Regions from separate parts of the Marinobacter sp. Hex_13 genome, predicted to be linked through region 2. Evidence: predicted binding sites of a transcription regulator. Region 2 holds the regulator's gene; the other holds the start of a gene.

Region 1 (7,353 bases), on a different contig from region 2:
CTTCGGCGCGCTGTACCTGTTGGGCTACTCCATCAATACCCTGACGCTGTTCGGCCTGGTGCTCGCGATCGGTATCGTGGTGGACGACGCCATCGTGGTGGTGGAGAACGTCGAGCGTAACATCGAGGAAGGCCTGAAACCGCTGGCGGCGGCTCATCAGGCCATGAAGGAGGTCTCTGGCCCTATCATTGCGATCGGTCTGGTGCTGTGCGCCGTGTTCATTCCCATGGCGTTCCTCTCCGGGGTTACCGGCCAGTTCTACCGGCAGTTTGCGGTGACCATTGCCATTTCCACGGTAATTTCCACCATCAATTCGCTGACCCTGTCGCCGGCGCTGGCGGCGATGCTGCTGAAACCTCACAGCGCCCCCAAGGATCGGCTGCAGCGTGTGATCGACGCGTTGTTTGGTTGGCTGTTCCGGCCCTTTAACCGCTTCTTCAACGCCAGCGCCGAGAAGTATCAGGGTGGCGTGTCCAGCTCCCTGCGCCGGCGCGGTGCGGTGTTTGTGGTATACGCGCTGTTGCTGACGGGTACCGGGCTGATGTTCAAGGCGGTGCCGCCGGGCTTCATCCCCATCCAGGACAAGCTCTATCTGATGGCGGGCGTGAAACTGCCGGAAGGGGCCTCCCTGGAGCGTACCGATCAATTGCTACAGAAAGTCACCGACATCGCCATGGAAACCGAAGGTGTGGCCAACGCCGTGGCATTTCCCGGCCTGAACGCACTGCAGTTCACCAACACCTCCAACACCGGTGTGGTGTTCTTTCCCCTGAAACCGTTTGACGAGCGCAGCCTCAGTGCCGGGGAGATCAACGCCCAGATCAACCAGAGAATCAGTGGGCTGAAAGAAGGCTTTGCCTTCTCCTTCATGCCACCGCCGATCCTGGGCTTGGGTAATGGCTCCGGCTATCAGTTGTTCATCGAGGACCGTGGGAATCTCGGTTACGGGGCCCTGCAGAACGCGGTGAACCAGTTCCAGGGGGCCATCAGCCAGACACCGGGCATGGGGTATCCCATCACCAGTTACCAGGCCAATGTGCCGCAACTGGATGCGGAAGTGGACCGGCTCAAGGCCAAGGCCCAGGGCGTGCCCCTGACTGAAGTGTTCGACACCCTGCAGACCTACCTGGGGTCCACCTATGTCAACGACTTCAACCGGTTTGGCCGTACCTGGCAGGTCATCGCCCAGGCAGACGCCCCCTACCGCGACAGCGTGGAGGACATTGCCCGCCTGCGCACCCGTAACGACCAGGGCGAGATGGTGCCGATCGGCTCGATGGTGAACATTCGCCAGAGCTTCGGACCGGACCCGGTATTGCGTTATAACGGCTACCCCGCAGCGGATATCGCCGGGGAGGCGGACCCAAGGGTGCTGTCATCGGCCCAGGCCATGGATACGCTGACAGCGCTGGCGGACCAGGTGCTGCCAGCCGGAATGGCGTTTGAATGGACCGACCTGAGCTATCAGCAGGCCACCCAGGGTAATGCCGCGCTGGTGGTGTTCCCGCTTGCCATCCTGCTGGTGTTCCTGGTTTTGGCAGCGCTTTATGAGAGCTGGACCCTGCCGTTGGCGGTGATCCTCATCGTGCCCATGTGCATGCTCTCGGCATTGATCGGCGTGTGGTTTAGCGACGGGGACAACAATATCTTTGTCCAGGTGGGTCTGGTGGTGTTGATTGGCCTGGCCTGCAAGAACGCCATCCTGATCGTGGAATTTGCCCGCGAACTGGAGCTTCAGGGGCGGAGCATTGTGGAGGCGGCGCTGGAAGCCTGCCGGTTGCGGCTGCGGCCCATCATCATGACCTCCATCACCTTTACCGCTGCGGTTGTGCCCCTGGTGCTGGCCACCGGCGCGGGCGCCGAGGTGCGTGAGGCTCTGGGCACGGCCGTATTTGCCGGCATGATCGGGGTCACCCTGTTTGGCCTGTTCCTGACTCCGGTGTTCTACGTGGCGCTGCGCAAGCTTTCTGGAAGCCACCCGCTGAAGAGCCATCATACATCCACACTGTCTTCCGATGACGGCGATAGCGAAGACGCATTGCCAGGAGGTAGCCATGCTTAAAGTCATCACCATGACGGGGGCTCTGGCCCTGTTAACAGGATGCGCCGTGGGCCCAGATTACCAGGCCCCGACGACGCCGGAACCGAATGCGTTTTCGGAAGGGCGAACCATGGTTGCCGGTGGAACCGATCAGCAGCGTTTCTGGCAGGGATTTGATGATCCTTTGCTGGCACGCCTGATTGATGATGCCCTGGCCGCCAACCTCAGTCTGGAAGGCGCCGTCGCTCGCTATGAGCGCGCGGCCGCCCTGCTGTATGGCGCCGAGCGGGATCAATGGCCCAGCGTCACGGCCAGCGCCTCTGGCGCCGAACAGTATCTTGCGGATATTGAGCAATCTCCCCCCGGTGCCGGGCCAGAACGGGTGCAGCGTTACCAGGCTGGCGTTGCCGCCAGTTGGGAGCTGGATCTGTTCGGGCGCCTTCGCCGTGCGACGGAGGCCCAAAGGGCGGAACTGGAGGCAGCCGGTGCCGATCTCGGTGCCGTTCAGGTAGCCATCGCGGGCCAGTTGGCCAGCAGCTATTTTGAGCTGCGAGGCCTTCAGCAGCAGTATCAGGTTGCCCTGCAGAGTGTGGCTTTGCAGCAGCAGTCACTGGACATCGTGGAAGCCCGGGTAAAGGCCGGGCGTGGTACCGAGTTTGATCAGGTCCGTGCCCGTGCCCAACTGGAACGGACCCGGGCCGAATTGCCCACCCTGCAGGCGGGGATACGAGGGGCCATGCACCGCATTTCCGTGCTGACGGGCCAGCCGCCGATGGCGCTTGTCGATACGCTGTCACCTCGTGGAGCGCTGCCGGAAACCCTGCCGACGATTCCCGTGGATAGCCCGGGGGAAGTTCTGCGCCGCCGCCCGGATATCGCCGCTGCTGAGCGACGCCTGGCGGCCTCCACCGCCCGCATTGGGGTGGCCACCGCTGACTTGTTCCCTCGCTTTACCCTGAGCGGGCTAATCGGTTCCGTTGCCGGCGACACCAGCGATCTGTTCACCGGTCCGGCGGAAACCCGACGCGTTGCCCTGGGCATTGACTGGACTTTCCTGGACCACGACCGGGTCAAATCCCGTATCGAGGCGGCAGGAGCCGATAGCCGTGCGGCATTGGCCAGCTACCAGCAAACGGTGCTGGAGGCCCTGGAAGAGGCAGAAACGCGGCTGGTGCGTTATCAGCGAGCGCAACAGCGGGAAGAGCGGCTGGAACAGGCGATGAATAATGCCGAGCACGCCGTGGAACTGGCCCGGGCTCGCTATGAAGAAGGGTTTATCGGCTATTTCGAGGTGCTGACGGCGGAACAGGAGTTCACCGCCACCCGGGATGCGGCCGTGCGTAGCCGCACAGCGGTCACCCTGGCGATGGTGGATGTCTACCGCTCGCTGGTAGGTGCGCCGGGGTAAGTCTCCCGGCGATCCTGATTACTTCATCTCGAAGCCCTTGCCGCGCAGGAAATCCCGCATGTGGGGGCGCAACTTGGATGTAAACAGTGGTTTCAGCTGTTGCGACCAGTTGGTGTCCTTGGTGCCCCCGGTGCGGGCCTGGTAATAGGTGTTCATGGTGGTGTCGAATTCCGCCACCAGTTCCGGATCGCGTTCGCTTTGGTAATAATCCTCTTTGAGGATGGACGCCAGTGGCAGTCTCGGTTTCACCTCGGGTGCCTGGTCCGGATACCCCAGGCACATACCGAACACCGGATATACATGCTCCGGCAGACGTAGTAGCTCGCTCACCTCCGCTGGGTTGTTACGTATGCCCCCGATATAACACAGGCCCAGCCCCGCCGATTCTGCTGCGGTGGCAACGTTCTGGGCCACCAGGGCAGTATCGATGCTGGCCACCAGCAACTGCTCGGTCATCCCGCGGACTACCTCGGCACCTGCGCGTTCCGCGGCATCCGTGGCCCGTTTCATGTCTGCGCAGAACACCAGAAAATCTGAACTTTCCGCCACATAGCGTTGGCCGCCACTCAACTCCGCAAGGGCCTCTCGGTTGTTCGGATCGACCACATGGATAATGGAGTAAGCCTGCACATGACTGGACGTAGCGGCGCTCTGGCCAGCCCGGATCAGTTCCTCGAACAGCTCGCGGGGAATCCTGCGGTTCTGGAACTTGCGGATTGAACGGTGTGATTTAAGAAGCTCAATGGTGGGATTCATAGCGCCCTTCAGCATGACAACGGAAAGCGCTTATCCTGCCATTGGCAGGCGATGATGGCAAAAAGGGCCCCGCAATCATCATTACGGGGCCCTTTTAGAGGTCGAGCGTTTTTTTAGCCAGCGACTAGCGGCGACGGCGAAAGCCCAGGCCGAGCAGACCTAGCCCCATCAGCGCCAGCGTGCCCGGTTCAGGGACCTGTGCGGTTACTCTTACGTCGTCGAGGAAGTTGCCGACGGTGCCATCCGGGCTCACGGAAGTGAACTTGATGGTGGTTTCCAGAGCGCTGGCAATGAAGCTTCCTGAGAAGATGCTCCAACCACTCGTTACATGATCATTCAGCAGCGAATCGGCACTGTTTCCATTGGAAATCAGGGACAACATGAAGCTTTCAGAGTTGTTCTGGCGAGCGCGGTAAGCAAAGCTCAGGTCATAACGCTGGCCAATGGTGGTATCAATGGTCTGGTAGATGCCAAATGGGCCATCCATGTCCGGGTGGGCATTCAGCTCGGCAAACTGGCTGCCGTCATAAGCGTTCACGCTGTTGAAGCCACTCTCCCAGATTTCAATGTTGCTGCCGGTCCAGCCAGCGACCTGGTCAGATGTAAAAAACTGCCAGGTGCCCGTAGTCACGTTGGGGTTTTCGAAGCTGCCATTCTCGATCAGGTTAGCGGTTGCCGGAGCGGCGAATGCGAGGCCTGCGGCAAGGATGCCCAGTGTGGCGATACGGTTGATAATGCTCATGTGGCCTTTCCTTAATGGTCATCAGTGTTGATCTGCACTGATAAAGGCAACATGTGGGCCACTGTCAAAAATTCTCCTTGAATTCAGATGCCACGATGATTTTTGAGCGCAACCTTGAAGGCAGTGTGTAAAGAATTCTGACAGGCCGGCAGCTGTTGCTGGCGATCAGAAGTGCTTCACAATAGCGCCCCCGAGGTCTCTGATAGCGCCATTACGTTCATCAAAAGACGCACCGGTTTGCGTTATATAGATCGCGATCACCAGAGGCGGGCGATGGGGTGGCCATAGCACGGCAGTGATTGAACGGGAGCCGTGGCCGCCGGCTCCAGAGCGGTCTCCGATTGTCCAGTCCGGTGGTATCGCTGCCCGGAGCAAGTTGTCACTGACACGGTTGCCTTTGAGCCAGGTAACCAGAGTATCCCGGGAACCTTTGGATAGCGCCTCACCAAGTACCAATTTGCGGAGGTTCGCGACCATCGCCTTGGGACTTGTGGTATCTCGCAGGTCGCCCGGCGTGGCCTCATTGAGTGAGGTTTCCGTCCGGTCCAGCCGCGTAACGGTATCGCCCAGATCGCGTGCATACGCGGTAACGCCGTCGGGGCCATCAATGGCCCCCAGTACCAGATTGGCGGCGGTGTTGTCGCTGGTGGCCATGGTCGCTTCACACAGCTCCCGCAAACTCATACCTGCCTCTTCCCCTACACGTGTCTCAGTGACCGGTGAATAGGTCACCAGATCGTCCTTGCTGAAGATCACTCGCCGATCCAGATCAACAGTGCCGTTATCCACCTTTGCCAGCAACGCCGCACAGGCCAGGGTTTTGAAGGTGCTTGTGATGGGGAAACGGTCATCGCCGTGATAGTCCCAGGATTCTCCAGTCCCGGAATCATAGAGGGCGATGCCCACGCGTGCGTCCAGGCGCTGTTCCACGGTTTTCACCGCCTCAAGCAACGGGTTGGCGTGGACCAGAGAAAGCGTGGAGGTCATCAACCAAAGGGCGAGCATTAACAGGGCGGAACGCATCTAATCTCCCACTGAGTAAGACAGAATTCGCGACAGGTGGCTGTAGGGCAGGCCAGTTTCCTTATGCCAGTCGTTGAAGGCCTGCTGTGCCTGCATCAAGGCCTTTTTGCTGCCGGGGCTGGCATCCAGCCGTTCCTCCCGATGCAACCCGGCGGCCACATCCGACGACAGGATAAACCCATCCCAGCCTACCCGACGCAGGAAATATTGGGCGGTGTTGCCGCCGAGGCGGGCACCGTGGCGTTTGAACCACATCAGCAAGCCGACCTGATCGTGCGAAGGCCACTGGCTCAGGAAGGCTCCAAAGCCACCGTGCTCACGGGCGCCATCCACAATCATCCGGGCGTTGTCCGGCACCGTGCGAATTTTCTGCATGTTGCGCACAATGCGTTCATCCTGTGCCAGATCCTCCAGCACTTCTGGCGGAACCTGCTGCCAGTACAGCGGCACGAACCCCTTGAAGGCATCTTCAAATCCCGGCCACTTGTTCTCGATCACTCGCCACACGAAACCGGCCTTGAAGACGCAGCGTGTGACCTCGGACAGGTAGCGGTCGTCACCCATGGCTTCAAGCTCACCGGGCGCCGCAACCCGGGGCAATATGGCGCGTAGCTCGACTTCGCCGCCTTTGCGGGCGGCTGCCTGATTGTAAATTCTGGAGAAGGACATCGTAATTTCCGGAATCCGGTTGTCGGGTTGAAGGCGTGTGGTCCACTATAAGGTAAATGGGTTCAATGAAGGAGCCAAGCCATGCCACTTATCGGATGGGTTTTTGTCATAGTCGCGCTGGCCCTGGTGGTCGGCAGCCTCTTCGTGCTGCGGGACAGCGCCAACAGTATGAAGATCTCTGACGAAAAGATGAAAAAGATCCAGGAACGCAAGGCCGAGGTAGAAGCTGAGGAAAGTGCGGAGGACCGGGAGCAGTGGTAATTTGCTGTCCCCGTTAGACATTTCACGAAAATTCACATTGTCGATGAAACGGTAGCGCAAGAGCCCCGTATCTCTGATGAATTTCTCATTTCACGGCAGTTTGGCCATTGGCGAAACCGGTCGTGAACAGTGTTCATCCAGAAAAACGGGTTTCAGAATGACGGGATATTACGATTACACCCTGGTGGCCGCCTCCTTTGTGGTTGCGGTACTGGCATCGTACAGCGCGCTCTACTTCGGCGCACAGCTTGCTACGCTCGAACAGGCAAAAGCCAGGCTATGGCTGGCGCTCGGGGCTCTGACGATGGGAACCGGGGTCTGGGTCATGCATTTCGTAGGCATGCAGGCCTATGTGATGCCGATGGAAATGAGCTACGACCTCACCATTACCCTGATTTCCTGGGTTGCCGCTGTGGGTGCTTCGGGACTGGCCCTGCATATCATCGGCAAGGA
Region 2 (7,353 bases):
CTTCTTTTCGTTACCGATGGCCTCCCTCAGGGAGGTCTTGTCATCACTCAGTGGATGCTTTCGGCGCGTGGCATGGAAGCGCTGCAGAAGAGACTGTTCATCGGCGTCGAGATAGATGATCTCGATGGTTACGCCAGTATCCTGAAGGCTGCGGTAGATATCCTCGAAGTTGCTCAATTCTCCGGAAAGGTTACGGGCATCGATGCTGACCGCCATCTTTCCCAGCCGGCTGGGAGAGTTCTGGTTGGTGGCTTCCTGTGTGAGGGGGAACAGGAGGCCAATGGGCAGGTTGTCAATGCAGTAAAAGCCCAGGTCTTCCAGAACATGTAACGCGGTACTTTTCCCGGAACCTGATCGGCCGCTGACGATGATCAGTTTCATAGCCCGTTCACCTTGGATGTGGAGTTGTTCAGCTTGTTTCGGCTGTCATCCGGCGATAGAGAGAGCCTGCATCAGTGCACTGACGCAGCTGGTCGCAGAATGCACGTTCGTTGAACTTTTCAGCAAGTTGGCTCAAAAGCTCAAGATGCTCGCTGGTGGCTTCCTTGGGGACAATCAAGGTGAAGACGAGGTCCACCGGCTGGTTGTCGATAGCATCGAACGCAACGCCTTCTTCCAGGGTCAGCAAAACGCCAACCACGTGATCCAGCCCTTCCAGTCTGCAGTGGGGGATCGCGATGCCCTGTCCGATACCCGTGCTCCCCAGTCGCTCCCGTGCGACCAGATTAGTGAATATCTGGGTGTCGCTGAGCAAAGCGTCGTGTTGCTGGATCTGCTCGGCAATGGTTTCCATAACCCGCTTTTTGCTGGAGGCAGGCACCCGGCAAAGGGTTAGCTCCGGCGCGAGAATGTTCTCGATAGTCAGGGATGTGTCGGTCATGAATCGACTGCATTTCCGTAAAAAAAGGCTGCGGCACGTGTTGCATGGTTAGCCAGTGCCGCAGCTCGATTAACTGTCATGCCGGGGGCGTCGTCCTAGCGGGCGCCGTTCCCGTGCATCCGGTCTACGTTCTTTTCCTTGTGCTTCAGGATCTGCCTGTCCAGCTTGTCTACCAGTGCATCAATGGCAGCGTACATATCGCTGTTTTCGGCCTTTGCGTGAATCTCACCACCTATCACGTGAAGCGTAGCTTCCGCCATCTGGCGCACTTTTTCCACCTCAAGGGTAACCTGGCAATTGCTGATATGGTCGAAGTGCCGCTCAAGCTTTTCAAATTTGCCTGATACGTAATCTTTCAGTGCGGGAGTCAGTTCTACGTGATGGCCTGAAATATTGAGTTGCATAGGCTTCTCCTGTTTTCAGCTTGCCGGCACCCGTTAGGATACCGGCTGTGTGCCACAGCGTTATGCTGTAGGCGGTATACTTTCAGGAAAGGGCTCTCCCCGTGAGGCCGGGAACAGACGCTTCCTACACCAATCGCTTTCGCTCGTTGGACGGAGGAATGTGCATTGCCTCGCGATACTTGGCCACGGTTCGTCTAGCCACCTTTATACCCTGGTCTCCTAGCATGGCTGCAATTTTGCTATCGCTCAATGGCTTTTTCGGAGTTTCCGTTGTAATCAGCTTCTTGATCATCGCGCGGATTGCCGTGGATGAGCACTCTCCACCCTCGTCGGTACTGACATGGCTCGAGAAAAAATACTTAAGTTCAAATATGCCCCGCGGCGTGTGCATGTATTTCTGGGTGGTGACCCTTGAAATGGTCGACTCGTGCATTTCCACCGCCTGGGCAATATCCGAGAGAATCAATGGTTTCATGGCTTCCTCGCCATGATCCAGGAATCCCTGCTGGTGCTCGACAATGCGCGTGGCCACCTTAAGCAGGGTTTCGTTGCGGCTCTGCAGGCTCTTGATGAACCACTTTGCCTCCTGCAACTGGTCCCGCAGGTAGGTGTTGTCAGCACTGCTGTCCGCACGCTTTATAAGAGAAGCATAGCTTGCATTCACACGAATGCGCGGTGCAATTTCAGGATTCAGCTCCACGCGCCAGCGTTCATTGTGCTTGCGCACGATCACATCTGGGATGACGTAGTCTGGCTCGGCCTGATCCAGGGTGTCGCCGGGACGGGGGTTTAACCCGGTAATAAGTGCCAGAACGTCCCGTAGCTGCTCTTCTTTCAGGCGGCTGCGGCGTAACAGCTGGGCGTAATCACGGTTACCCAGCAGGTTTATGTAGTGGGTAATCACCAGTCGCGCCTGAGCCAGCCAGGGTGTTTCCGGGGGCAGCTGATTCAGCTGGATCAGCAGGCATTCCTGCAGATTACGGGCGAACACGCCGGGTGGATCGAAGTGCTGCAGGCGATGAAGAACGGCTTCCACTTCGTCCAGTTCCAGCGGGTCTTCGTCGGATTCGTCCACCATGCCTGAATGAATTTCTTCAAGCGGAGAGGTCAGGTAGCCGTGGTTATCAACCGCATCCATCAGGGCATGGGCGATGGCCTGATCCCGCTCGCTCATGGGCGTCAGGTTCAGTTGCCATTCCAGGTGGTCCTGGAGCGTTTCGGTGGGGGAATTACGGGTTTCGAAGTCGTGGTCGTTTTCGTCGTCGTTACGGGCTGCTGACGCGGGGGCTGACTGGTAAATGTCATCCCAGGCGGTGTCGACGGGAAGATCATCGGGAATGGTGTCGGGACTGTCCGTTTCTGATGACCAGTCAGGTCCATTTTCGGATTCGTCCCACTCAGTAGCAGTGTCTGAAGCGGTGTTGGATTCCTCGGTTGACGCTGTTTCAGACGACTCGTTGTCACTGTCCGTTGATTCCGGATTCTGGTTGTCGTCGTCTTCGGAGGTTTCCAGCATTGGGTTGGATTCCAATGCCTGCTGGATTTCCTGCTGGAGGTCCAGGGTGGAGAGCTGCAGAAGCCTGATAGCCTGTTGCAGCTGGGGCGTCATGGTCAGGCTTTGGCCCAGCTTTAACTGTAGTGAGGCTTTCATAACCATGGTTCAGGATCCGTCACTCGGTCTCTCTCTTCCGTCACTCAGGCTCTCTCTTTACGTCATCAAGGCGCTTTCTGGAGCCGGGGTTGCACAAAAACTCTTTGTATGCTGGCTACTTGCCGCACCAAGCAAGTTCTTTGCCGAGTGTACTACAGGCGAAACTCGTTGCCCAGATACACTTCCTTGACCTGCTGGTTGGCCAGTATATCGTCCGAATTACCAGAGGCAATGATGTGGCCGCCGCTGACAATGTAGGCATTCTCGCAGATGTCGAGGGTTTCCCGCACGTTGTGGTCGGTGATCAGTACGCCGATACCCTTGTCCCGCAAGTGTCGGATGATCTGCTTGATGTCGCTCACGGAGATCGGGTCGACTCCGGCGAAGGGTTCGTCCAGCAGGATGAACGCCGGCTCCATCGCCAGCGCCCGGGCAATTTCCACCCGTCGTCGCTCGCCGCCTGACAGGGCCATGCCGACGCTATCGCGGATGTGGGTAATGTGAAACTCTTCAAGCAGTTCCTCTAACTTGGCCTCCCGGTCAGTGCGTTTGAGTTCGCGGCGGGTTTCCAGGATCGCCAGTATGTTGTCGCGTACGGTAAGCTTGCGGAACACGGATGCTTCCTGGGGCAGGTACCCGATTCCCTTGCGGGCACGACCATGCATGGGCAGCGGCGTTATGTCCTGATTGTCGATGGTGATTCGACCGTTGTCGGCGGGAACCAGGCCAACAATCATGTAGAAACACGTCGTTTTGCCCGCGCCATTGGGGCCGAGTAAGCCGACGATCTCGCCACTGCGAATTTCCAGGGAAACGTCGATGACGACCTTCTTCTGTTTGTAGCTTTTTGCGAGGTTACTGGCCCTGAGAACTGCCATCGATATCCTGTCCGTTAGGGTTGTTATCTGGATTGCTACCGGCGTTGCCGCGCGGCTGGATGACCATTTCGACGCGACCGCTGCCATCGCCCTGGTCAGCAGAGCCTTCTGCGGTCACCACGCGTTCGGCGCTGTCATAATGAATGACGTCGCCCCGGAACAGGTTGCCGCCCTGTTCGATCACAGCTTCGCGCTGAAAGGTAACCCGGTTGTCGGAGGCGGACCAGGTGATCGTTAGCGCACGGGCGTCGGTTTCGCCCTGGCCTTCCATGGCAGGCTGGCGGTAGCGTGCCGGGGTACCGGTGGCTTCAATGCGGCTGACGCCATTCTCATCCCGGTGGAGTACAACTTTGTCCGCGATAAGGTTGGCATCGCCCTGGCTCATTTCAACCGAGCCGGTATAGGTTGCAATGCCCTGGCCTTCGTCGAGCCGCGCGTTGTCGGCATTGACCCTGATGGGTTGGTCAGACTCAAGATCAAAGGCCGCGGCGAACGGCATGCCCACGGTCATTGTCAGCGCCAGGACAATCGCTGAGACTGCCGGGCGCGATGCCACCGGTCGGTGCCTATTGCGGTGAGGGTTGGGCATGAATTTACTTGCCGGTCTCATAGCGTCCTTCCACGTCAGAGTCGAGTTCGAGGATTCGGTCATCAATCCATGCCTTCATGCCGGTTGCGCGGGTCAGGCTGAACGAGTCGGTCAGTTCCACCGGGGCGTCTGTGTAAACAGTACGCTCTGTGTTATCCAGTGTCAGCGTTGACGTGGTTAATGTCAGGGGGCGCCCGCCTTGGGCTTGCTGGGACACCCGAACATCCCCCGTCAAGTAAACCAGGTCGTCAGCTTCCATGAATTGGCCTTTGTTGGCCTGGACTTGCCAGGGTGCGTTGCCGGGGTCGCCGTAGAGCCTCGCATTCGGCGACTCCATAATGGTTTCGTTGCGGGCCTCGAATTGCTCGATACGTGGGCTTTCGAAGTGTGCGGTAAGCCGCCCGGTCTCATCGAAAGACAGATAGCGACCATTGACCACGAAACCGTCTGGTTCCGATTCGCCTCTCAGCGCGGCGGCATCCACCGGCTCTGATGACTCGTCACTTTGCCAGAGCAGGAAAAACAGTGCCACTATCGTGACAGCCAGCCCCAGAGTTCGTACCCAGGGCCGGGTAAAGAGGGCTTCAGCGGCCATTCAGTCCTGCTCCAGGTAGGGTTGCAGGCTTGCGTTGAGCTGCCCGCAGGCGCAGAGCAGCAGTTCGCAGGCTTCACGGACGGCGCCGCTACCCCCCGCGGCCGACGTGCAAAAATCCGCGTGCTGGCGCACCAGCCAGTAGCCGTTGGGTACTGTTATGCCCAGCCCGGCGTAACGGATTGCGGGCAGGTCCGGCAGGTCATCGCCCATGTAGGCGATTTGGTTTGGCGCGATCTCCAGCCGTGCAGCCAGTTCCCGCAGGGCGATTTTCTTGTCCTCTCGGCCTTGCATCAGGTGCGGGATGCCGAGGTCATTCATGCGTTTCTCTGTCAGCGGCGAGCGCCGTCCGGTAATGACGGCAACGTTGATGCCAGCAGCCATAACCTGTTTGATGCCCAGGCCGTCGAGAATGTTGAACCCTTTCATCTCATCGCCTGAAGCGCTGAACAGCAGAGTGCCGTCGGTCATGATGCCGTCCACATCCAGGGCCAGCAGGCGAATGGCAGCGGCTTTTTCAATCAGCTCCGCTGGCCATTGAGGGCGCAGAGTGTCGGCCATCAGATGACTCCCGCCCGCAATAAGTCGTGCATGTTGATAGCGCCGGTCAGTTTGCCGTCGCGATTGATGACGGGCAGGGCGTTGATCTTCAGCTCTTCCATCATGTTCAGTGCCTCGGCGGCCAGTTGGTCATCGTGGATCACACGACCGTTGCGGGTCATGGCCTCGGCAATCGGTGTGTTGTGAATGTCCACGGAGCGGTCAAGGGTGCGGCGCAGGTCGCCGTCCGTAAATACACCGACCAGGTCGCCCTCGGCGTTAATGACCGTTGTCATGCCCAGGCCCTTGCGGGAAATCTCCAACAGTGCGCCGCTGAGGGTGGTGTCTTCCTGCACTCGGGGGATCTGGTCCCCGGTGTGCATAATATCGCTGACACGCAGCAGCAACCTGCGGCCCAGACTGCCACCGGGGTGTGAGAGCGCAAAGTCTTCGGTGCTGAACCCCCTGGCTTCAAGCAGTGCCACGGCCAGGGCATCACCCATCACCAGAGTGGCCGTGGTGCTGGAGGTGGGGGCCAGGCCGAGAGGGCAGGCCTCCTGGGCGACGCTGATATCCAGGTTGGCAACGGCCTCCCGAGCCAGGATGGAGTTCTCGTTGCCCGTCATGCTGATCAGCGGGGCTCCCATGCGTTTGATTAACGGCAAAATGGTCAGCACTTCGCTGGTGTTGCCGCTGTTGGAGATGCCCAGCACTACATCCTGGCTGGTGATCATGCCCAGGTCACCGTGGCTGGCCTCGCCCGGGTGTACGAAGAACGAGGGCGTTCCGGTGCTGGCGAGGGTGGCAGCGATCTTGTTGCCGATATGGCCGGATTTGCCCATGCCGGTCACGACAACGCGCCCCTTGCACGCCATGATGACTTCGCAGGCGCGGACGAAACGGTCATCAATCCGGTCGGTCAGGGCGTGAATGGCCTCACGCTCGATCTCAATGGCTCGGAGGGCGGATTCTTTGAAGGTCTGGCTGGTTTCGGTGTTCATCTGGCTTCCGGGTTCGAAATGTTGATGCTTTCGTCGTGGCAAAAGTATATCACTTCAACGGCTTTGGCTGCCCTTCATGACAAGACGTTCAGTAAAACTGATCATTGACATCAGTTCATTTTGTGATGGATGGATTGAGGTTCACGGCAGGTTGACATAATGTAGCGCACTCATTAAAGGCTGGGAATGCGGGTTCACCGACACTCAGGCGGTTCTGGAAGCAGGTATGGACACATCCCCCTACATTGAATTGAGAGACGTGGTTTTCAAGCGCGGGAATCGTCGTATCTTTGATGGCGTCAGCCTGGACATTCCCCGCGGCAAGATTACCGCCATCATGGGGCCGAGCGGCACCGGCAAGACTACCTTGTTGCGGCTGATCGGCGGCCAGCTGAAACCGGATTCCGGCAGCATATCCGTAGCGGGGGAGAACGTTCCTCAGCTCAAGCGCAAGGCGCTTTACCGTCTGCGGGAAAAGATGGGAATGCTGTTCCAGAGTGGAGCGCTGTTCACGGATCTCAGTGTCTTTGAAAACGTGGCGTTCCCGCTCAGGGTTCATACCACCTTGCCGGAGGACATGATCCGCGACATCGTTCTAATGAAGCTCGAAGCTGTGGGGCTTCGCGGAGCCCGGGATCTGATGCCGGCAGAGCTGTCAGGTGGTATGACCCGGCGCGTGGCCCTGGCCCGCAGCATCGCGCTGGACCCTGAGCTGATCATGTACGACGAGCCCTTTACCGGCCAGGACCCGATTGCCATGGGAGTACTGGTGAAGCTGATCCGGGATCTCAACAGCTCCATGGGCCTGACCAGCGTGC

Evidence for each region. The regulator sigma-54, encoded in region 2, starts transcription at its own class of promoters, with help from an activator protein. The targets are predictions, from matches to a motif close to ANTGGCATNNANNTTGCTNT.
Region 1: a site for sigma-54 is predicted at 4,991-5,010, ahead of AXW11_RS08070 (PEP-CTERM sorting domain-containing protein). Genes of this name have one in related genera too.

The regions. Positions count from the first base shown of each region.
Region 1 covers NZ_LSMM01000032.1:2,385-9,737, forward strand. Annotated here, with positions in the region: gene AXW11_RS08055 (efflux RND transporter permease subunit) at 1-2,062, shown strand, start outside; gene AXW11_RS08060 (efflux transporter outer membrane subunit) at 2,055-3,449, shown strand; gene nfsA (oxygen-insensitive NADPH nitroreductase) at 3,468-4,205, opposite strand; gene AXW11_RS08070 (PEP-CTERM sorting domain-containing protein) at 4,330-4,947, opposite strand; gene bla (class A beta-lactamase) at 5,113-5,970, opposite strand; gene AXW11_RS08080 (DNA-3-methyladenine glycosylase I) at 5,971-6,639, opposite strand; gene AXW11_RS08085 (DUF2897 family protein) at 6,721-6,900, shown strand; gene AXW11_RS08090 (MHYT domain-containing protein) at 7,058-7,353, shown strand, end outside.
Region 2 covers NZ_LSMM01000070.1:88,414-95,766, forward strand. Annotated here, with positions in the region: gene rapZ (RNase adapter RapZ) at 1-381, opposite strand, end outside; gene ptsN (PTS IIA-like nitrogen regulatory protein PtsN) at 410-880, opposite strand; gene hpf (ribosome hibernation promoting factor) at 976-1,284, opposite strand; gene AXW11_RS17325 (RNA polymerase factor sigma-54) at 1,409-2,935, opposite strand; gene lptB (LPS export ABC transporter ATP-binding protein) at 3,088-3,813, opposite strand; gene lptA (lipopolysaccharide transport periplasmic protein LptA) at 3,791-4,423, opposite strand; gene lptC (LPS export ABC transporter periplasmic protein LptC) at 4,407-4,997, opposite strand; gene AXW11_RS17345 (KdsC family phosphatase) at 4,998-5,555, opposite strand; gene AXW11_RS17350 (KpsF/GutQ family sugar-phosphate isomerase) at 5,555-6,535, opposite strand; gene AXW11_RS17355 (ATP-binding cassette domain-containing protein) at 6,762-7,353, shown strand, end outside.